Regions from separate parts of the Exiguobacterium sp. E4787 genome, predicted to be linked through region 1. Evidence: predicted binding sites of a transcription regulator. Region 1 holds the regulator's gene; each other region holds the start of a gene.
The links. The regulator Rex, encoded in region 1, represses fermentation and respiration genes when NADH is low (regulators of the CRP and FNR family bind a similar motif). The targets are predictions, from matches to a motif close to TTGTGAAATATTTCACAA.
Positions count from the first base shown of each region.

Region 1 (7,512 bases):
AGACGATGAGGACGGCGCCTTTATAGCCGCTCAAATACTTCTCGAGCCAACCGAGCGTCTCGATGTCCAAGTGGTTCGTCGGCTCATCCAAGATGAGCAGGTCTGGACTCTGGAGCAGCATCTTCGCGAGGGCGAGGCGTGTCCGTTGTCCGCCGGAGAGCGTATCGATGCGGCGTTCGAAGTCGTCCGGATAGAACCGCATCCCGTGAAGGACAGAGCGGATCGTCGCCTCATATTGATAGCCGCCACGGTCTTTAAACGTATGCTGTTCTTCATCGTAAGACGACAAGAGGCGCTCATAGGCGGCCGGGTCGTTCAAGATGCGCTCGGAACCCATGTCTTGCTCCATGCGGCGCAGCGTCTTTTCTTGTTCGATTAAATCGGTGAAGACAGTCAACATTTCGTTCCACATCGTCTCGTTCGACTCTAACCCTGAATCTTGGGCCAGGTAGCCGATGGTGACGTCTTTCGGCTTCATGATATCGCCCGAGTCGTAGTTGTATTCCCCGGCGATGACTTTGAGCAGTGTCGACTTGCCGGCACCGTTACGGCCGACGAGCGCGACGCGTTCGCCTTCTTGAATCTCGAGTTTGACGTTCTCTAAAATCGGCTCGACGCCGAATGATTTCGATAAGTTATTGACTTGCAGTAGGATCAAGTGAAAAAACCCCTTTCTCTCTATTTAGTATACTTTATTTCTTCCCCTTTTCAGGTATATTCATTGAGTGGTCATGTGAATTCGTTTACAATCAAGGTGTATGAAATTAGATTCGTTTGAAACGCGTCGTAAAAAGGAGGCTCTTTCCGTTGAGTCAAAACGAACCAAAGATTCCGCAAGCGACAGCCAAACGGTTGCCACTATACTATCGGTTTATCCAAAGCCTACATTCATCAGGAAAACAGCGTGTCTCTTCTGCTGAACTGAGCGAGGCGGTCAAGGTCGATTCGGCCACGATTCGTCGCGATTTCTCGTACTTCGGTGCGCTCGGGAAAAAGGGATATGGCTATAACGTACAGTATCTGTTAGACTTTTTCCGTAAGACACTGAATCAGGACGAGATTACGAACGTCGCCTTAGTCGGGGTTGGTCATCTTGGGACAGCTTTCGTCAACTACAACTTCCTTAAAAACAATAACACACATATCGTCGTCGGGTTCGACGCAGACGAGACAAAAGTCGGCACGACGATGTCCGGTGTCCCGATTCATCACGTGGATGAGATGGAACAGATCATGAAACAAAACAAGATTGATGTCGCCATCTTAACGGTGCCGTCTACCTATGCGCAGCCTGTCGCGGATGACTTGGTCCGCTTCGGCATCAAAGGCATCTTGAACTTCACACCGGCCAGGCTTACTGTGCCGGACACGGTCCGCGTCCATCATATCGACTTGTCGATCGAACTCCAGTCGCTCATTTACTTTATGCAACACTATCCATCTGCTGAGGGGGTCCATCAATAATGGAATTACTATCATCGTTGCTCGTCGTCGGTATTCCTGGGGGAGCGAGTATCTTCATTATCGCCATCGTCGCGCTCATCATCTTCGGGCCGAAGAAATTGCCTGAATTCGGACGCGCCGCCGGACAAACGCTCCGTGAGTTCAAAAATGCCACAAACGGCATGATGAACGAACATGACGAGAAAGATAAGAAAGAACTTGAGAAGAAAGAGCAGTAATCATGAATCATCAACCTGATCAAGAGCGGGCGCTGTCCGATCACTTGACAGAGCTGCGGAGACGACTGATGCTGTCGGCATTTGTCGTCTTTGCCTTCTTTTTGATCGCTTTGCCGAGTGTCAAATACGTGCTCGCCTATCTGCAGGCGGACCTCGTCGAACGAGGGCTCGAACTGAACGCCTTTGGGGTCGCGGACCCGCTCATGATTTACTTGAACTTGGCGCTCGTCATCGGGCTCGTCGCGTCCGGTCCGTTTCTACTGTATCAACTGTGGGCGTTCGTCGCACCTGGTCTGCACCCGAATGAGCGGAAAGCGACGCTCGCGTATATCCCGATCATCTTCATCTTGTTCTTGATCGGTCTCGCGTTCGCCTACTATTGGTTGTTCCCGCTCGTCCTCGATATCTCGACGGACCTCGGGCAAGACCTTGGGCTGACGCAAATCATCGGGGCGTCGAACTACTTCACGTTCTTGCTGCAACTGACCATTCCATTCGGACTGTTGTTCCAGTTGCCGGTCGTGACGATGTTCTTGACGCGCATCGGTGTCGTGACACCGTACTTCCTCTCAAAAATCAGGAAGTACGCCTACTTCGCCTTATTCGTCATCGCGGCCTTCATCACGCCGCCGGATTTGACGTCGCACCTCATGGTGTCACTGCCTCTCTTTTTCTTGTATGAGATCAGTTTATCGATTTCACGCATCACGTACCGGGGCGTGCTCCGACGTGAGAAAGAGGCGATGGTGAAAGAGCAAGTCGATTTGATGAAACAAATGAATGAGAAGTAAGCATCGTTCTTTAATGGGACGATGCTTTTTTTATGATTGGAAATAAATGTTTTTAACAACAAGATAAACACTGGACCCACGTGATACGATAAAACTACTTAAACATCAGTCAGGGGGAGAAGCGATGGCTTGGGAGTACTACGGGGATGAACTCATCATCATCGGCGTGTTGACGACAATGTTGCTGATTGCCGGACTGAACTTTTTGAAATCGCGATTCAGGCGAAGCCTCGTCTTCTCGTTGATGTTGCTCCTCGCGGGATACGTATCGTGTATCATCGGACTCGTCTGCGTCCGTGGTTGGGACGCGCTGGGGTGGATTTTTATTGGCTTCAGTCTGTACGTGATCGGCCTCCTCACCTATATCGGCGTCGTCACTTACCACTGGTTTAAAGCAAGACGCACGACCCATTCATGAATGAACCGTTCCGGTTGCGGAGCGGTTTTTTTGTTGTCACACCAGCCGTTCAAACTTTAGACATAATTACGTGAAAAAGTGAGCAAAGGGATTGTCAAACCTTCTTGTGAAATAGTACACTAAGTTCAGAAAGTAAATGTGATATTTATCACAAACACTAACTTACCTAACACTCAAAGGAGAGACAACCATATGAAAATCGCAGTCATCGGATGTACACACGCAGGAACAGCAGCAGTCAAAGGATTACTCGCCAAGCACGACAATCTCGACATCACGGTGTATGAGCGGAACGACAACGTCAGCTTCCTCTCATGTGGGATCGCCCTCCACGTCGGCGGTGTCGTCAAACGTGCGGAAGAGCTCTTTTACGCGTCACCGACCGAACTCGAAGAACTCGGCGCGACAATGCGCATGAAGCACGACGTGTTGAACATCGATACGGAAGCGAAGACGGTCCATGCGAAAAACCTCGACACGGGAGAAGACGTCTATGACACGTTCGACCGTTTGATCGTCACGACTGGTTCATGGCCGATCGTCCCGACGCTTCCTGGCATCGAGATGACTGGGATTGAGCTCTGCAAAAACTATGGCCACGCCCAACGCATCATCGAGCGGGCAAAAGACGCGACGAACATCGCCGTCATCGGTGCCGGCTATATCGGTGTCGAGCTCGTCGAGGCGTTCGAAGTGTACGGCAAACACGTCACGTTCATCGATAGTGCCGACCGCATCTTGAACAAGTATCTCGACAAGTCGTTCACAGACCAACTCGAGGCAGACATGACGTCACGCGGCATCGACCTCGAACTCGGCCAGACGGTCGAAGCGTTCCATGGGACAGATGGAAACGTCACGCACGTCGTGACCGATAAAGGTGAGTTCGAGGCCGACCTCGTCATCCTCTGTGTCGGCTTCCGCCCAAACACGGGACTCCTTCAAGGCCAAGTCGACATGCTCGGCAACGGCGCCATTATCGTCGACGAATATATGCGCACGAGCAACCCGGACGTCTTCGCGGCTGGTGACAGCTGTGCCGTCTATTACAACCCGGCGCGCACACATGCCTACATCCCGCTCGCGACGAACGCCGTCCGCATGGGAACGCTCGTCGCCGAGAACTTGATCGCACCGCGTGTCCGTTATCAAGGGACGCAAGGAACGTCAGGTCTCCGTCTCTACGATTGGAACATTGCCTCGTCTGGACTTACAGAAGAAGCAGCTGGACTGTTCGGCCTCGACGTTGAGAGTGTTGTGATTGAGGATGCGTACCGTCCGGAGTTCATGCCGACGGCTGAACCGGTTCAGTTCAAACTCGTCTATGAAGTCGGCACACACCGCGTCGTCGGCGGACAAGTCCTCTCGAAAGCGGACATGACGCAAGCGGTCAACACGTTGTCGCTCGCCATCCAAAACGAGATGACGGTTGAAGAGCTCGCCTATGTCGACTTCTTCTTCCAACCGCACTACAACAAGCCATGGCACTTCATCAACAGTGGGGCGCTCGCGGCGATGAAAGATAAAGTCAACGCATAAAAAAACTCGGGAGCCGCGGCTTCCGAGTTTTTTTATAGATAGCGTGGGGCGTCCTTCATCGAGTTGGCGAGAATCATATAGATGAGGACGTTCCCCGGCACAATCAAAAAGAGCAGACGTACACCGAGCGGGGACAGGTCGAAGTATTCAGCGATGCCGCCGCAGACACCAAAGAGTGAGCGGTTCGTGGCAGATTTTCGAAGCGGACGTTGCATAAGCGTGGCTCCTATCTCAACTATGATATGAAAATTTTACCATATAAATTGGCGACAAGCGTACAATGCACACAGGTTTTTCTTCGTCTGAAGCCGGGGAAGGGGTAAGAGAAAGGCTACGGCACGCAGACGAAGAACTGTGAAGGGGAGTCGGACTATATGAAGATTGGTATTTTAGGAGCAGGGAAAGTCGGACGGACGCTCGGGCGCAAGTTCGAAGATGTCGGATATGAAGTGTTGTACGGGACGCGCTCGGAGCGCGAGGGGACGATGTCGCTCCAAGAAGTGGCGTCGAACGCACAGATTTTGTTATTGACGACGCCGTTCGCGGCGGCCGTCGATTTGATTCAATCGCTCCGGGACTTGGACGACAAGATTGTCATCGATGTGACGAATCCGATTGCCAAAGAGTTTGATTCGATCGAGCGGCCGGAAGGGAAATCGGGGGCCGAGCATCTGCAAGAACTTGCGTCACACGTCCGCATCGTCAAGGCGTTCAACCAGACCGGCGTCGAGAACTTGGAGAACCCGAACATGTCGATGATGTTCATCGCCGGAGACGAGCAAGAGTCGGTCCGAGCCGTTCAAGACCTTGCCTCGAAGATTGGTTTCGACGCCCATACGCTGCGTCACTTGAAACTGGCGCGAGAACTCGAGTCGCTCGCGTGGTTATGGATTCATTACGCGACGAAAGAACGGAAGCACCGGAACTTTGCGTTCTACTTGAAAGAGAATAGTTTTTAATAGAAAAGACGGTCACGCGTTGGCGTGACCGTCTTGGTCGTTAAAAGGCAGCTTGACGCTCAGAGCGAGTCTTCAACGATTCAATCGTCTCGCGCTCGATCGCTTCGACTTCGCGTTGTTGCCAGCCTGGCATGAGGAACGCGTCGACGAGCGCCCAAATGCCTGCTACGAACAATCCAACGAAACCAATCAAGACGACGGTAAGGATGATTGAACCAACCGTAAGAGCTAGCATCCCAAGGGCGCTACCTGTCTTTTTAAAGTAGAAACGGTGTGCGCCGAAACCGCCGAGGAAGAACCAAAGCAAGTACGCGACGACGAGATTGCGCTTCTTTTTCTCGACTTCGCTGTTGACGAGGAGCATTTCCTCTGTCGATAAATCGATACGTGAATAATTCATGATGTGATGTGCCTTCTTTCCAAAAATTGATATAATGAATGCAGTCTTTATTGTACCGGGAAACGGATGAATTCCCATGATTTTCTATTATTTATTTTTGGAAGCGAGGAACAACCGAATGGGTTTTGCGATTGTGACGTTCATCGTCGCGTTTATTCACGTGATCGCCGGAGCGGTCGTCTTACATAAGTATCCGCAATATAAATCAATCGCCATCAGTGTGATCGTGCTCGGTTTCGTATATGGTCTGTTGACGGTGGGGTTCATCGTCCTATGAACAAGTTCTTGAAACCTCGAGTGAGCTATACAAATGAAGATGCATTTAAACTCGGGATGTTCATTATGCTCGGGCTCACCATCATGGATGTCTTAGGTGGTAACGTGCCAGATATGACTTTGGCGCTGGCTGCGACTCTGTTTTATGCGTGGCGCCGTGACGTCGCGGCGACACTTGGTGAGGAAGCATCTCGTGCCATCTGACGCGAATCAAGTGAACTGACATTACGAGGTGTCGTCGTTGCCTTGATGATTGGACTCTTCGTCTCGTTCTTCATGGATACGTTGACCTACTCGCTCGAAGCACTCATGTATTATGGGTTGGCGTTCGTATGCGGATTAAAAGGGATTGGACTTTGGGTTTTCATGACAGACACAACGGTTAAGACCGAACTGAATTAACATGAAGAACGATGTGGCACACGCCTCATCGTTTTTTCTTATGGTTGATGTCAGTTGAAAACGTGAATAGGACAAAGAGTGTTGTTATTGTCTGCATTGGATCGGAAGGAGTTTTGTTATGTGTACAGCAATCACGTACGCTCCGCACGCCCACTACTTCGGCAGAAACTTAGACCTGAACGTGTCCTATCACGAGCAAGTGACGATCACCCCCCGACACTATCCGTTCAACTTCAGACGGATGGGCGAGAATACGAACCATTACGCAATGATCGGGATGGCGACCGTCGTGGAAGACTACCCGCTCTATTACGAAGCGACGAATGAAAAAGGGCTCAGCATGGCCGGGCTGAACTTCCCAGGGAATGCAGTATTCAAGCCGGAAGTCGACGGAAGAGACAACATCTCTCCGTTCGAATTCATTCCGTGGATCCTCGGGCAGTGCGCGACGATTGAGGAAGCGAAAAAACGGCTCGCGACGATTCATCTGATCAATCTCAACTTCAGTGACGCGCTCCCGCTTCACCCGCTACACTGGATCATCGCCGACAGAGATGCCTCGATTGTCGTCGAGCCGATGGCGGACGGGTTGCGCATGTACGACAATCCAGTCGGCGTCTTGACGAACAATCCGTCGTTCGAGTATCAGCTGTTCAATCTGAATGATTATCGGCACGTCTCGACGAAACTGCCGGCCAATACGTTCGCGCCGACATTGAATCTCGATGCCTATTGTCTCGGATTAGGCGGACAGGGCTTGCCGGGTGACTTATCGTCGACATCACGCTTCGTCCGGGCAACGTTCGCTACCTTCAACTCGGTCTGCGAACCGACCGAGGCGTCCGCGGTCGGTCAATTTTTCAAACTGTTGGATACGGTGATGCAAACGCGGGGCTTGAACGAGGCCGGGGATGGGACGTATGAGTACACGATCTATTCCTCATGTTGCAACGCCGACGATGGCATCTATTACTACCGGACGTATAACAACAATCAAATCACGGCCGTATCGTTGTTCCATGAGGCGCTAGAGAGCGAGCACTTG
Region 1 covers NZ_JACSLY010000021.1:9,547-17,058, forward strand. Annotated here, with positions in the region: gene KNP80_RS15255 (ABC-F family ATP-binding cassette domain-containing protein) at 1-658, opposite strand, end outside; gene KNP80_RS15260 (redox-sensing transcriptional repressor Rex) at 808-1,464, shown strand; gene KNP80_RS15265 (twin-arginine translocase TatA/TatE family subunit) at 1,464-1,682, shown strand; gene tatC (twin-arginine translocase subunit TatC) at 1,685-2,473, shown strand; gene KNP80_RS15275 (hypothetical protein) at 2,598-2,891, shown strand; gene KNP80_RS15280 (FAD-dependent oxidoreductase) at 3,084-4,430, shown strand; gene KNP80_RS15285 (PspC domain-containing protein) at 4,463-4,645, opposite strand; partial or broken gene KNP80_RS15290 (NADPH-dependent F420 reductase) at 4,802-5,389, shown strand; gene KNP80_RS15295 (TM2 domain-containing protein) at 5,430-5,789, opposite strand; gene KNP80_RS15300 (hypothetical protein) at 5,887-6,066, shown strand; gene KNP80_RS15305 (hypothetical protein) at 6,063-6,269, shown strand; gene KNP80_RS15310 (hypothetical protein) at 6,312-6,467, shown strand; gene bsh (choloylglycine hydrolase) at 6,586-7,512, shown strand, end outside.

Region 2 (7,512 bases), on a different contig from region 1:
TCCGTATCGAACAGTTGGGCGAGTTCTTTTTGTACGGTGATGACGTGGTAAAGGATTTCGTCGCTGAGCGAACAGGCGTCGCGCATGAGACATCCTCCTTAAAACTAATTGATAAATCAATCATTGATAGGTCACACAATTCATCCTAATCGGTTTGAAGAGAGAAGGCAAATAAAAAGATTCAAAAAAACTGTTGTCAAACTGTTATATAATAGTCTATATTATATTCAACTGATATATAACAATTATTCGAAAGGATGTGACGGATTGGAACAATACGTAAGGATTGGCACATATCGTGTCCATCGTGCACTCGTCAACTTGATTGCGCAGCGGGTATTGCCCGAAGAGGCTTCCCGGCAACAGTTTTGGGTGGGGGTCGGTCAAATTCTAGACGACTTCACGGAGCGGAACGAAGCATTGCTGGAAGAACGAGTAGCATATGAACGACTGTTACAGGACTGGTACAAGGAACATGGTCCGACCTTCGAGCAACATCGATACGAGGCGTTCTTGCAAGACATCCACTACATCGAGCCAATCGTTCCCGATTTTACAATCGACGTCACGAACGTCGACTCAGAGATTATACAGGCCGGGCCACAGCTCGTCGTCCCGCTCGATAATGCGCGCTATGCGTTGAACGCGGCGAATGCTCGCTGGGGCAGCTTGTACGACGCCTTGTACGGAACGGACGTCATCGACACGGACGAGGAGCCGACGGCTGGATATAATCCGGAACGGGGGGCGAAGGTCATCGCCTACGCCAAACAGTTTCTCGACAATACGTTTCCGCTCGGGGAAGGCTCACATGAGGAAACGGACGGCTATCTCGTGTCAGAGGGCAGGCCGTACGCCATCATCGAAGGGAACCGCATCGCGTTCCAAGACGATTGTCTCGTCGGCTATGTCGGGGAGGCAAGTGATCCGAAGAAGCTCCTGCTCGTCCACAACGGGATTCACGTCGAGCTGAAGTTTGACCGGAACCATCCAATCGGAAAAACAGATCGAGCGGGACTTGTCGATATCGAGCTCGAATCAGCGTTATCGGCCATCATCGACTGTGAGGACTCGGTCGCGGCCGTGTGCGCCGAAGAGAAAGTCCAGCTCTACTCGAACTGGCTCGGTCTCATGGACGGAACACTCGAGGCGACATTCATGAAAGGCGGGAGACGACTCACACGGAAATTGAACCCGGACCGGCATTATATCGGACCGGAAGGACGTGAAGTCACGCTACCGGGACGGTCACTCTTGTTCATTCGCAACGTCGGACACTTGATGACGACGGATTTGATGCTTGATGAGGCAGGGCGTGAAGTGCCGGAAGGCATCCTGGACGGGATTTTCACAGCGCTCATCTCGAGCCGTCATCTCGACGCTAGACACAATTCTCGCGAACGTTCGATCTATATCGTCAAACCGAAAATGCATGGCTCGAAAGAAGTCGCCTTCACGAACGATTTGTTCGACGCGATTGAAGACGTGCTCGAGCTGCCGCGTCACACGATTAAAGTTGGTGTGATGGACGAGGAGCGTCGGACGTCGCTCAATCTAAAGAACTGCATTGAACGAGTGAAAGAGCGCATCGTCTTTATCAATACAGGCTTCCTCGACCGGACCGGGGATGAGATTCACTCCTCGCTCACGCTCGGACCGATGCGCCGAAAAGGTGAGATGAAAGCCTCGGCTTGGCTCGACGCGTATGAGCGGTCGAACGTCCGGTGCGGACTCGACGCCGGATTCCATCGAAGCGGACAAATCGGGAAAGGAATGTGGGCCATGCCGGACCGTATGGGCGAGATGATGCGCGAAAAAATCAACCATGTCCGGTCCGGGGCGACGACGGCCTGGGTCCCATCACCGACGGCCGCCACGCTTCATGCACTCCATTACCATCAAGTCGACGCCTTTGACGTCCAACGTGAAGTGGCCGCTCGTTCGTTCGATCATGTGATGGAACGGAGTCGGTTGCTTGAAATCCCACTCGCCACGCGAGACTACACGGACGAAGACGTGAACGAGGAGCTCGAGAATAACTTGCAAGGCTTACTCGGGTATGTCGTCCGTTGGGTCGAACAAGGTGTCGGCTGCTCGAAAGTGCCCGATATTCATCATGTCGGCTTAATGGAAGACCGGGCGACGCTCCGCATCTCGAGTCAGCACGTGGCCAACTGGTTGTATCATGGCGTCTGTAGTCGAGAGCAAGTGGAAGCGACGCTCGTCCGGATGGCCGGTGTCGTCGACGCGCAAAACGCGTCGGACCCGTACTATCGCCCGATGACGCCTGACGTGGAGCGTTCGATCGCCTATCAAGCGGCGCGAGATTTAGTATTCGAAGGCGGCGAATCGCCGAATGGATATACGGAACCGATTTTGCACCGGCGCCGTCGACAGTTTTTACAACAAGTGACATTAGAACCGAACTTAAAAGGAGGAGCATCATTATGACAACGAAAAAAATCGAAAGCGAACAGTTAATTGAACGTTGGGTCGTCCGTCGAATCATCTCAGGGGAATCGACAGCGACGCTCGCGAACACGGCGTTCGTCTACGGGAACGATTTGATGCGCCTCGTCCTAGACCGGGCCGACGGATCGCTCCAAATCATGAGAGAGCCAGTCGAAGAAGTCGTCGTGTTCCGCAAACCGGAAGAACGTGATGAAGAGAACGTCTGTCGCTGCTGCGGCATGGAACACTCATCCTTCAAGTCGGCGCTTGAGTGCTGCGCATACTTGGATTAATCATGCACCACTTGTTATATAACAAATGATTAAATCTAAAATTAATATAATACAGGAGGAATGGGTATGAACGAACAACGCGCACAAGTTGAGGAAATGATACAGTCGGAACGATTTATTGGGGTCGAACGTCCATACGGAGTGGTAGACGTGATGCGACTTCGGGGGTCGGTGTTAATTGAACATACGCTCGCGACAAAAGGAGCGGAACGGTTATGGGAGTTACTCCACGAGCGGGACTACGTCCACGCGCTCGGGGCGTTAACGGGGAACCAGGCTATCCAGCAAGTAAAGGCTGGTCTTGAGGCCATCTATTTGAGCGGTTGGCAAGTTGCCGCCGACGCGAACTTGTCGGGACATATGTATCCGGATCAAAGCCTGTATCCGGCCAATTCGGTGCCGAGCGTCGTCAAACGGATCAATCAGGCGCTTCAACGCGCCGACCAAATCCAAACGGCGGAAGGAAAAGGCGATACGCATTGGTTCGCCCCGATTGTCGCTGACATGGAGGCCGGTTTCGGCGGTGTGCTCAACGTGTTCGAACTGACGAAGGCGATGATTGAGGCGGGGGCGGCCGGTGTCCATCTTGAGGATCAATTGTCGTCAGAGAAGAAGTGCGGACATCTCGGCGGGAAAGTGTTGCTACCGACACAGACGGCCGTGAAAAACTTGATTGCCGCTCGGCTCGCGGCAGACGTCATGGGGGTGTCGACGATTATCGTCGCCCGGACGGATGCTCACGCGGCGAATTTGATTACGAGCGACATCGACCCAATCGACCATCCGTTCATCGTCGGTGACCGGACACCGGAAGGGTTTTACCGCACCGAGGCAGGCATCGAGCAGGCAATCGCGCGTGGTCTTGCCTACGCACCGTACGCTGACCTCGTCTGGTGCGAGACGTCCGAGCCCGATTTGGACGAGGCACGCCAATTCGCAAATGCGATTCACGCGAAATATCCGGGCAAACTGCTTGCTTACAACTGCTCACCTTCGTTCAACTGGAAGAAGAAGCTGTCGGACGAGGAAATCGCAACATTCCAACAAGAGATCGGTGCGATGGGGTACAAGTTCCAATTCGTCACGCTCGCTGGCTTCCACTCGCTCAACTTCGGAATGTTCGAACTCGCACGCGGATACAAAGCCCGCGGGATGGCTGCCTATTCCGAGTTGCAGCAAGCTGAATTCTCGGCGGAGCAGCATGGCTATACGGCGACACGTCACCAGCGCGAAGTTGGGACCGGGTACTTTGATGAAGTGTCACTCGTCATTTCTGGAGGCCAGTCGTCGACGACGGCACTGGCCGGATCGACAGAGGCAGAGCAGTTTGAAACGCCTTCCCATTAATCGACGCCCCTCACAAAATGAGGGGCTGTTTTGTGTCCAAATTTGGAACGAGGCAATCCCGTTCACCTAAATGTGACGTATTTCACATTTTTGTCGTCAAACTCTTGCTACGCTAAACATGTCAAAACGAATATGGAGGTTATGACAGATGACACAGACATTCACGGGCGATACGCACGTATCTGAAATCGTCAAACAATGCCCGCAAGCAGCAGACATCTTCAAACGGAACCGAATCGATTTTTGTTGTGGTGGCAACCGACCACTCGCTGAAGCGACTGACAAATCGAAACGGTCGACAGAAGATATTTTAGAAGAAGTCAATGCGCTCTATCAACGCAAGCAAGAGATGAACGAGAAGAGCATCGATTGGGATGCCGCTTCTTCTTCGGAATTGATTGAGCACATCATTTATAAGCATCACCAGTTTTTGACGGACGAATTGCCTCAGCTCACACCATATGTGACAAAAGTGTTCCGGGTTCACGGACAAAATCATCCGCACCTCGGTCGCATTCACCAATTGTTCAATCAATTGAAAGTGGAACTTGAACAACATATCGTCAAAGAAGAGACGGAAGACTTCCCGACGTTGCTTCGTCATGAGACGGCACCGACAGCTGAAACGAGACGGGAGCTTGATGACATTTTGGCTTCGCTCGAGTCAGAACATGCAGCAGCGGGTGACATCTTGAAAGAGCTTCGGCACATCACGAACGACTATACGCCGCCTGAAGGTGCGTGTGGGACGTATCGTCTTGTCTATCAACGGTTAGAAGCGCTCGAATCGGATACGTTCGAACATATTCATCTCGAGAACAACATTTTATTCCCGCGGGCGCGCACGTTCGCTTAATAAGGGCACACCTCTACTGACGTAGGGGTGTATTTTTGTGACGTTTGATACAGATGGGAGGCGAAGCAATCGCTACGATAAAAGAGAAGCAAAGGAGTGATCAATCATGAAACGGGTGAGTGGAGTCATCATAGGGATGGCAGTCGCCTTATTACTAAGTCAAGTCTGGTCGAGTTCAGATTCGGAGGACACCGTGACCATCCTAGCAGCGGCGAGCTTAGGACCGGCTTTGGAAGAGATCGAGCGACAACTTGAAGCGGAATTCGAGGGGATTGATGTTCGGGTCGTGACGAACGGGAGCGGCGCTTTGCGAGCACAAATCAATCACGGGTCTCCGGCAGATATCTTTTTAGCCGCGAGCGTTGACGATGTCGACCGATTACAAATCCCGATTCTAGAGCGGGATATGTTCTTGCATAACGAATTGTGGCTCGTAACACCGAAAGGGAAACCGTGCGCGGAGACGTGGGACGACTTAAATACATGTGCTCGCATCGTCATCGGTGATCCGATCAATGTCCCGGCCGGTCGTTACGCAAAAGTGGCGCTCGAAGGGGAAGATGTGTGGGAGGAAGTGGAGCCGCGAGTCATGTTCGCCCAAAACGTGAGACAAGTGCTGACGCTCATCGAACAAGGTGACGCCAATGCGGGATTCGTTTATAAAACGGAACTCACGACGGCCATCGAGTCGATTCAGTCGGTCCCGTTTGAAGCGACGGGTGCGATTTCGTATCCGGCAGTTCGCTTAACGCATGATCCATACGTCCGCGATATCTATGCGCGTTTGTTTGATGATGAGATTCAAGCTCACTTTTTGGCGAAAGGATTTTCCAAATGACGCAATCTCCACTTCAACTCACATTCGAAGTCGGGATGATGGCGACGGTGAGCGCCTTCGTCCTTGCCTTCGGAGCGGCCTATTTCATGCATCACCGTCAATTTAAAGGAAAGCGGCTGCTGGAGACAGTGTTTTTACTGCCGCTTATCTTGCCGCCGACAGTCATCGGGCTATACGCTTTGATTGTCCTTGGGAACAACGGGATCGGTGGGTTCTTGCCCGTCACCATCTTGTTCACCAAACAGGCGAACGTCATCGCGTCCGCCTTGGCCGCGTTTCCGCTCATCTACCAAACAATTCGTCTCGGGCTCAAACAACTCGATGCAGAATGGTATGAGGCCGGACGCGTGCTCGGCGGGTCAGAGCGTCAACTGTTCACTTACGTGACGATTCCACTGCTGCTACCCGCGTTGACGAGCGGCTTCGTCCTCGGTTTCGCACGGTCAATCGGCGAGTTCGGGATCACGATGATGATTGCCGGGAACATTCCGGGCGAGACGATGACACTCGCTACTGCGATTTATATGGCGACAATCAACGGTGATATGACCCAGGCACTCGTCTGGAGCGGATGGTTGGTTGGTTTGGCGTTTTTAGTCCTATGGCTGAGTGAACGTTATGGCAAACGTCAATATTAGTCAATCACGTCGACTTTTTTCACATAAGACCGGTTCGGAGTATTTAAGATACTTGGGCCGGTCTTTTTCCAAATGTGGACGTGGTCCCCGACAGCGATTTGTTCGAACGTGGCTTTCACTTGAAACTTGAACCAACTTACGTCTTCCGGTTCACTTTGCGCGAAAAGAGTGTCAGGAGAGAGCGTGGCCTCTTCTGCAGTGATACCACTGATGACGAGAGCGGTGCGGTCAAACTCATTCACTTCAATCACATATCCTTCGACGTCTGGCTCGGTCGTCGCCCGGTTAGCGAAGACAAACCCGATGGAAAAGACGACAAGCATGGCTGCGATGGCGAGAAATAACATGATTTTGAATGATGATTTCATAAGGGAACGCCTCCTTCGTTCATTATTCTGTCACGTCTCGAATCGCTTATCTGTGAAAAAAGTAACAGTTAAGTCGAGATGTCATCTTTATGATGAAACTATGAAGTCGCTCGGAAAGAGAAGGAGGAACACATATGTCCGATCGTTATTTTTATTCGACCGCTGCAAAGTGGTCGTTCGTAGGATTCACCGCCTTGGTGCTCTCGACGTGGGTCGCGTCGGCAGGATTTGAGCACGTGGACATGGCGTTGTTCGGCTACTATATCGCCGCCGTCATTTGCATGATTGGGATGGTCGTTCGTTTGACGTTATTCTTTGCACGGCCGGCCACTTCGCAAGTATTGAAGCGGAGCCTTAAACAAATGAAGGCAGGAAAGAAACGGGCCAGTAAAGCCGTCGCCACGACAACTGTCAATAACATCGTCTTACAGAAGTTCATCTGGGAACGTGGCTGGTACCGCTGGACCCAACATATGTTGATCGCCTGGGGATGCCTCGGGTCGTTCGCCATCACGTTCGGCTTGACGTTCCAATGGATGCGCTTTGATTTGATTGATATCGAGACGTATCAAATCGTCGTCTTCAACATCCCGACCATCAAAATGGCCGCGCACGGGTTGTTCGCCGAGCTCGTCTATAACGGCTTGAACATCACCGCGCTCATGTTGCTCGTCGGCGTGCTCATGGCACTCTATCGCCGGATTAACGACCAGGACGTGAA
Region 2 covers NZ_JACSLY010000006.1:74,974-82,485, reverse strand. Annotated here, with positions in the region: gene KNP80_RS08545 (MarR family winged helix-turn-helix transcriptional regulator) at 1-86, opposite strand, end outside; gene KNP80_RS08540 (malate synthase G) at 268-2,451, shown strand; gene KNP80_RS08535 (hypothetical protein) at 2,448-2,744, shown strand; gene aceA (isocitrate lyase) at 2,811-4,091, shown strand; gene ric (iron-sulfur cluster repair di-iron protein) at 4,240-4,947, shown strand; gene modA (molybdate ABC transporter substrate-binding protein) at 5,054-5,785, shown strand; gene modB (molybdate ABC transporter permease subunit) at 5,782-6,423, shown strand; gene KNP80_RS08510 (DUF3221 domain-containing protein) at 6,420-6,791, opposite strand; gene KNP80_RS08505 (MFS transporter) at 6,926-7,512, shown strand, end outside.
Region 2: ric (iron-sulfur cluster repair di-iron protein) is a predicted target of Rex. The motif match lies at 4,162-4,179, and genes of this name have one in related genera.

Region 3 (7,512 bases), on a different contig from region 1:
ACTCTTATTTTAGTGATTTGGTTTATTGGGGTCGTTTGGATTGGCCATCGTCAGTTGACGAAGAAATTAAGTGTGTGAGGTGAGCAGATGAAACGAATGTGGAATGTGGCCGCGCTCGGTGCGGTCGTCATCATCGGGCTCGGTACGTTCGCCATTGATTCGAAAGCATCAACGGCGGAGTGGGTGCTCGATGTCAAAACGAATGAAAGTGTATGGGAAAATCAAAAAATACAAGCCTTTTATGAAACCGAGGATGAGGTCCAGGAACGGTTTGAAATCACCCGGTCTGGTAGTGAAGTGACGACCCATTTAAATTACGTCGAAGAAGCGCTTAAACAACGCGAACGGGTCAATCCTACGATGCGAAAGTTCTATCGTCAAATGACAAACCTTAGTTTCACCCAATCGTTACGCACGAAAGAGGAGTATGTCGGCATCGGACAAAAAGGAAACGATGAAATCATTCTTTTCCGAACCGAAGGCAACGACATTGCCACGACGACGTTCCCGTCAAATGTTAGCGGTGCAGTGGAAGTCATGGAAGGGAACTGGCACGGCATATTCGTTCAAGATGGTCGTGTTCATTTGATTTATAGTGACGGTTATGATAGACAAGCAGCAACAAAAATCGCCGTGTTTGATGAAGGGGCGGTTGAAATCACCCTTGAAGAAATCTCAATAGAAGACGGCTTTATTTCTAGTGTTGTCGGAACATCCAGGTTTTACGATGAGAACCGGATGACCATCGCAGCCGATAATCGTTTCCTCCCGGTACGTCTTGGGACATACGAAACGATAACCGAAGATGGTCAGACGTACACGAACGAGACGGAACGTCCAGGCGTGTATGCCTATGACACCGAAGAGAAGCGTGTCGTCGAGTTAAAAGCTGAAGGGGATATGTGGGGCGCAACCGTCTATGAGGATCAATTAATCGTCTTGCAGGAAGATGGGACCGAATTCGTTGTCGACTTGAAGACTGGAAAGCAATCGACGCGACAAGTCATCGATGGTTCGGTCGGCACGACTTGGTATGTCGATAACCAACTGTATCATATTCGCCCGACGAAAGAAGGGGCCGTCATTGACGTCTATCAAGATGGAAAAGCCATCTCGAGCGCTGTCGTGAAGGCGACGAACGATGCGGCGAAAGCGTTGGTGTCCAACACGAAATATTATCTACAATAACAAATAACCGAGAGGCGACCGCCTCTCGGTTATTTTGATGGTTTCGGGACGATGACCCCGTCTTCTAAATCGAGCAACATGTCAATTAGTTCCGCGCAGAACTCTGGGAACTGATCGAGGAACGCACCCGGACCGACCTCATCGGTGAAGTCGATATACAGGTCCGATACGTTACCGGCCATTTTCGCCGGAAGAGCGAGGAACGCCGACCCGAAACGCCAGCTGCCTCGGATATCGAGCAGCTTGCCGAGCATGATGTCACCGACCTCACGTTTTTCCGGGAGATTGACGCGATACGTCTCTTTCGTCTCCCAGTCGCGCAGTCCTTCCTCGGTCACTTCAAACACCGAGCAACGCGGGACCGCCAAGCCACGGAGCGCGTGATACAAGGCAGGGGACATGTCGGCTTTTTGATCTGCCAAGTAGCGGCCGTGCGGTGTCATCCCGTCCTCGTCCGTCTCGAAGAAGACGGCCCAGTCGATGAACAGGTCGCGGAATAGCTCGGCGTCTTTCAACTGCCATGTGCCTTCCGAGGCGATCTCTTGAATATAGTTCGTCCAATGTGTGCTGCGCGCGAGAGCGGCTTGCTCATACAACTTTTTCAGCTCGGCCAGCAATTCGGACTCTTCTACAAGCAAAGGGAATGGAATTACTTTCCGCTCTTTTTTCATCGGCGCGGTCCTCGTTTGTTCGCAGGACGCTTCACGACCGGCGGTTTATCCTCGATCCGTTTCTCGATGACGTCGCCACGATAAATCTCGAGTTCTTTCAATTCGACGCCGAGTTGGCGGGCGAACGATTTCAAGTGCGTCAAGTCTTCATCCGTCACGAGCGAGAGCACGGTCCCGGCCGCATTCCCGCGTGCCGTCCGGCCCGAGCGGTGAATGAAGTCGTCAATCGATTCTGGCAAATCGAAGTGGACGACGTGCGTCACTTCTTCGATGTCGAGACCACGGGCCGCGAGACCTGTCGTGATGAGGAGCGGATAGTCGCCTTTACGGAATTCGCGAAGCGTTTCGACACGTTCACGTTTCCCTTTTAGGCTGTCGAGCATCCGGTAGTTCACTTTCATTTTATCGAGTTCGCCTCTGAGTGGTGGCAAGAATGAGCGGTTGTTGATGAAAGCGAGCGCTTTGACACCGTTGACGTGTGACAAACGACGAAGCAATTCCGGCTTGTAGCGGCGTGTCGTCAACATGTAGCCGTACGTCACTTGACTGCTCACGGCTCGTTCGATTTTCACGTGTGCCGGCTCCTTTAAGAACGGGGCCGCCCATGCTTGAAGCGTGTCTGTGAGCGTTGCCGATACGAGGGCGATTTGATGTTCGTGCGCCGTGTGCTTGATGATGCGTTCGGCGGCTTCTGTCAATCCGCTGTCGATGATTTGGTCGGCTTCATCGAGGACGATCGTGTGCGTCTCATGAAGCTTCAATTTTTTCTTGTCGATCAGTTCGACGAGTCGGCCTGGTGTCCCGACGATCAAATGCGGCTTTTTCTTTAAGCGATCGATTTGACGTTTCAATTCGACACCGCCAATAAATGAAGCTATGCGGACATCACCTTTCTCGGTAAATCGTTGCGCGACTGTTTGAATCTGCATGACGAGCTCACGCGTCGGCGCGACGATGACGACTTGAATTCGGTCGTTCGATGCGTCGATTTTTTCAATGGCGGGTAACAAATAAGCAAGCGTCTTCCCGGTACCTGTCGGCGCTTCAATCGTGACGTCTTTACCGTCCAACAGAAGCGGGAACGCTTCTGCTTGGACCGGCATTGGTTCAGTGAAGCCAAGGCGATCCCAGGCTTCGTTAATAAATGGTTTTGTAAAGTTCATATCATTTCTCCTTATCGTGGGGCAAAAACAAAGGAAGCATAAGTGCTCCCTGTTTTAAATATAGCGAACATGTTCCGTGTCTTGGTCGAATGAAGAGCGAAGTGTCTGTGTGAACGTCTGTCCGTCCTCGATGAGTTTGATATGCACATCGATTTGGTCAGCCGACGCCTCAACGCCTTCAACGGTGAAGCCTTGATAGACACGATACTGCAATTCTTTCGTCAACCGTTCGTATGAGGCGAGCTCTGGATATGTCGCTGCCACGTCAATCGGGCGCGAGATGAGCGCAGCGAGCAAGTTATCGCGGTAATCGATAAAATCCTCGTTTTCGATGTCGTCGTCAAACCGAATCCAAAAACCTGCGTCTTCAAATTCTGTGATAAATCCATCACGTTGTTCACCGTTCGCTTCTACTTTAAGGGAGATGCGGTCACCGGCTTTCAAGTCGTGATCAGCTGTCAATAATTCGTACGTCATGGGAAGAACCCCTTCCTCTTCTACAATGTTCTGCCTTCATTGTGTCCGATGTAAGGCAAAAATTCAAGTTCTATCCCTGAGTCGTGATATACATCACACTAAAAACTGTACAAATCGTCACATCCGAATTCAGATGATACAGAATCGACTTGAATCGCGTCGTGACGTGATTTATCTGTTTCATAGTTAATGAGAAATACGTTATAACAGAATTTAAAGCGCTTACAAAAATGGCTTCACGCCAACGTTCATGAGATTGTTACAACTTTCACAAGGATGTAAAACATAATGTTCACGTTTTCACGTACACTCAACTTATAGAAAGCACGCAGTTATCTCAACTATGAGGAGTGACCCACAATGGCAACCGAAATTAAATCAGCCTGGTCAGGATTTGTACCTGGGCAGTGGACGAATGAAGTGAACGTCGGTGAGTTTATCCGTTTGAACCGACATGAGTACACAGGAGACGACCGTTTCCTCGTCGGACCGACCGAAGCGACGAATCGTCTTTGGGCACAAGTGATGGAATTGACGAAAGAAGAGCGCGAACGCGGTGGTGTTTGGGCAGTCGATCAAAACAACCCATCGACAATCGTCTCGCACGGACCAGGATACTTAAACAAAGAGCTGGAGAAAGTGGTCGGCGTTCAAACGGACGAGCCGTTCAAACGTTCGATTCATCCGAACGGCGGCATCCGGATGGTCGACGCTGCACTTGAATCGTATGGCTTCGAGCCGAATCCTGAAATCACAAAGATTTATTCGGAAATCCGCAAAACGCATAACCAAGGTGTCTTCGATGCGTATACACCTGAGATGCGAGCAGCACGGAAGTCAGGGATTATCACAGGACTTCCTGATGCCTATGGCCGTGGACGGATTATCGGCGACTACCGTCGCGTTGCCTTGTACGGGTTAGACTTCTTGATTGCCGCACGTAAAAAAGACTTGGCGAACCGTGGCGGTTTCTTATCAGAGTCTGACATTCGGACACGGGAAGAAATGTCTGAACAGCTCCGGGCCCTCCAAGAGTTGAAACAGCTCGGTGCGGCGTACGGGTTTGATCTCGGCCGGCCGGCGGAAAATACACAAGAGGCATATCAATGGGTTTACCTCGCTTATCTCGCAGCCGTCAAAGAACAGAACGGTGCCGCCATGTCACTCGGACGTGTCTCGACATTCCTTGATGTATACGCAGAGCGTGACATCGAAGCGGGTCGTTTGACCGAGTCGGATGTCCAAGAAATCGTCGACCACTTCATTATGAAGCTCCGGATCGTCAAATTCTTACGCACACCAGACTATAACGAATTGTTCTCAGGTGACCCAACATGGGTGACCGAGTCAATCGGTGGGATGAGCGAAGACGGACGCTCGAACGTGACGAAGAGCTCGTTCCGCTTCTTGCATTCACTTTCGAACCTCGGACCAGCACCAGAACCGAACTTGACGGTGCTTTGGTCGACGAAATTGCCAGAAGGCTTCAAACAATATTGTGCGAAGATGTCGATTGAGACGTCCGCTATCCAATATGAGAACGACGACCTCATGCTTCCAGAGTTCGGCGACGATTATGGCATCGCCTGCTGTGTGTCACCGATGAAAATCGGGAAACAGATGCAATTCTTCGGAGCCCGCGCCAACATGGCGAAAGCACTGCTTTACAGCATGAACGGAGGCCGCGATGAGAAGAGCGGTGACCAAATCGCTCCGGTTTGGGAGATGAACACCGAAGACGTGCTCACGTACGACAAGGTATATGCTGACTTCGACCGGACGCTCGATTGGCTCGCCGAGCTCTACGTCAACACGCTCAACGTCATCCACTTCATGCATGATAAATATGCGTACGAACGAATCGAGATGGCGCTCCACGACCCTGAGATTTTACGGACGATGGCATGTGGCATCGCCGGCCTCTCGGTTACGGCGGATAGTCTTTCAGCCATCAAATATGCGACCGTGAAACCGGTCCGCAACGAGCAAGGCATTGCCGTCGACTTCGAGACAGAAGGCGATTTCCCTAAATTCGGCAACAACGACGACCGTGTCGATGCAATCGCCGTTGAACTTACGAGATCGTTCATGCAAAAAGTACGCAAGCATAAAACATATCGCGACGCGCTCCATACGCAATCGGTCTTGACGATCACATCAAACGTCGTCTACGGCAAAAAGACAGGGAACACACCGGACGGACGTCGCGCCGGCGAACCGTTCGCACCAGGTGCGAACCCGATGCATGGCCGCGATACAAAAGGGGCAGCTGCGTCGCTCTCATCAGTCGCGAAACTCCCGTTCGAACACGCGCAAGACGGAATTTCATACACGTTCTCAATCGTACCGAAAGCGCTCGGTAAAGAAGAAGTGGCCCGTGAACTCAACTTGGCGGCGCTCCTTGACGGTTATATGGGCGGCGAGCATAAAGGACATCACTTGAACGTCAACGTCTTCAACCGTGAAACGTTGCTCGATGCGATGGAGCATCCGGAAGAATATCCACAGCTCACCATCCGCGTCTCTGGCTATGCGGTCAACTTCATCAAGTTGACGCGCGAACAACAAATCGACGTCATCAACCGGACGTTCCACGGTTCATTGTAAACAAAGGCTTGGCAGCCTTCACTCGAGGGCCGCTCATTCGTTAGGAGGTCATTTCGATGACAATGGGATATGTACACTCGGTCGAATCGTTTGGAACCGTTGACGGCCCGGGAATTCGTTTTATCGTCTTTTTACAAGGTTGTGCGCTTCGTTGCTTGTATTGCCACAATGCTGACACGTGGGATTTCAAAAAGAATAACCATCGTTCGGCCGAGGACGTCATTCAAGAAGCGCTCAGCTATCGTCCGTTCATGGAAGCGTCAAAAGGCGGCATCACGATTTCTGGGGGCGACCCGCTCGCGCAGCCAGAGTTTTTAGAGGCGCTCTTGCGTGAAGCGAAGAAACACGGGCTTCATACGACACTCGACACGTCCGGTGCACTTCGTCCCCCTAACTTGGATGCAATTTTAGACCATACGGATCTCGTGTTGCTTGATATCAAACATATCGACGATGACATGTGTAAGAAACTGACAGGACGGAGCAACGTCAACACGCTCGCGCTCGCTGAACATTTATCCGAGCGCGGAACGAAAATGTGGATTCGCCACGTCCTCGTCCCGGAATGGACACTTGATGAAGGAGCGCTCCGCCGCACGGCAGCGTTCATTCAAAAGCTCGACCACGTCGAGAAAGTCGAAATTTTGCCGTACCATGAGATGGGCGTCTATAAATGGGAGGCGCTCGGTCTCGACTATCCGCTCAAAGGAATTAAACCCCCGACGACGGAAGAAGTCGAATGGGCGGAAGGGATTTTACAAGGAACCGTTTAAAAAACTGCGCAGACCGTCATGGTCTGCGCAGTTTTTGGATTACAAATGTTTTTGACTGACGTGCTGACGGATGGCGGCCTCATCGAGCGGACGTTTGGCGACGCCGGTCTCGACGGCAGCTTTGGCAACCGCGACCGCCACGGCCGGTGCGATTCGTTCATCGAATGGGCTTGGGATGACGACCCCGTTCGCCAAATCTTCTTCGGTCAATAAATCGGCAATCGCGTGGACGGCCGCTTCCTTCATCTCCTCATTGATTTCGCTGGCGCGAACGTCAAGTGCGCCCCGGAAAATACCTGGGAAGGCGAGGACGTTGTTCACTTGGTTGGCGAAATCGGAACGGCCGGTCGCGACGACACGCGCCCCGGCTTTTGTCGCGAGGTCTGGCATAATCTCCGGAATCGGGTTCGCCAGAGCGAAGATGATTGGATCGACGGCCATCGAGCGGACCATGTCTTCCGTGACGGCCCCGGCCGCCGAGACACCGATAAAGACGTCGGCACCTTGAAGCACGTCGGCGAGCAATCCTTCGTGTTGCTTCCGATTCGTCGCTTTGGCGATTTGATCTTTGAACGGGTTCATCCCCTCGACGCGTCCTTCGTAAATCGCGCCTTTCGTATCACAGATGACGAG
Region 3 covers NZ_JACSLY010000004.1:128,768-136,279, forward strand. Annotated here, with positions in the region: gene KNP80_RS06685 (hypothetical protein) at 1-78, shown strand, start outside; gene KNP80_RS06690 (hypothetical protein) at 88-1,188, shown strand; gene KNP80_RS06695 (hypothetical protein) at 1,218-1,859, opposite strand; gene KNP80_RS06700 (DEAD/DEAH box helicase) at 1,856-3,022, opposite strand; gene KNP80_RS06705 (hypothetical protein) at 3,077-3,499, opposite strand; gene pflB (formate C-acetyltransferase) at 3,860-6,106, shown strand; gene pflA (pyruvate formate-lyase-activating protein) at 6,163-6,879, shown strand; gene KNP80_RS06720 (NAD(P)-dependent malic enzyme) at 6,919-7,512, opposite strand, start outside.
Region 3: pflB (formate C-acetyltransferase) is a predicted target of Rex. The motif match lies at 3,756-3,773, and genes of this name have one in related genera.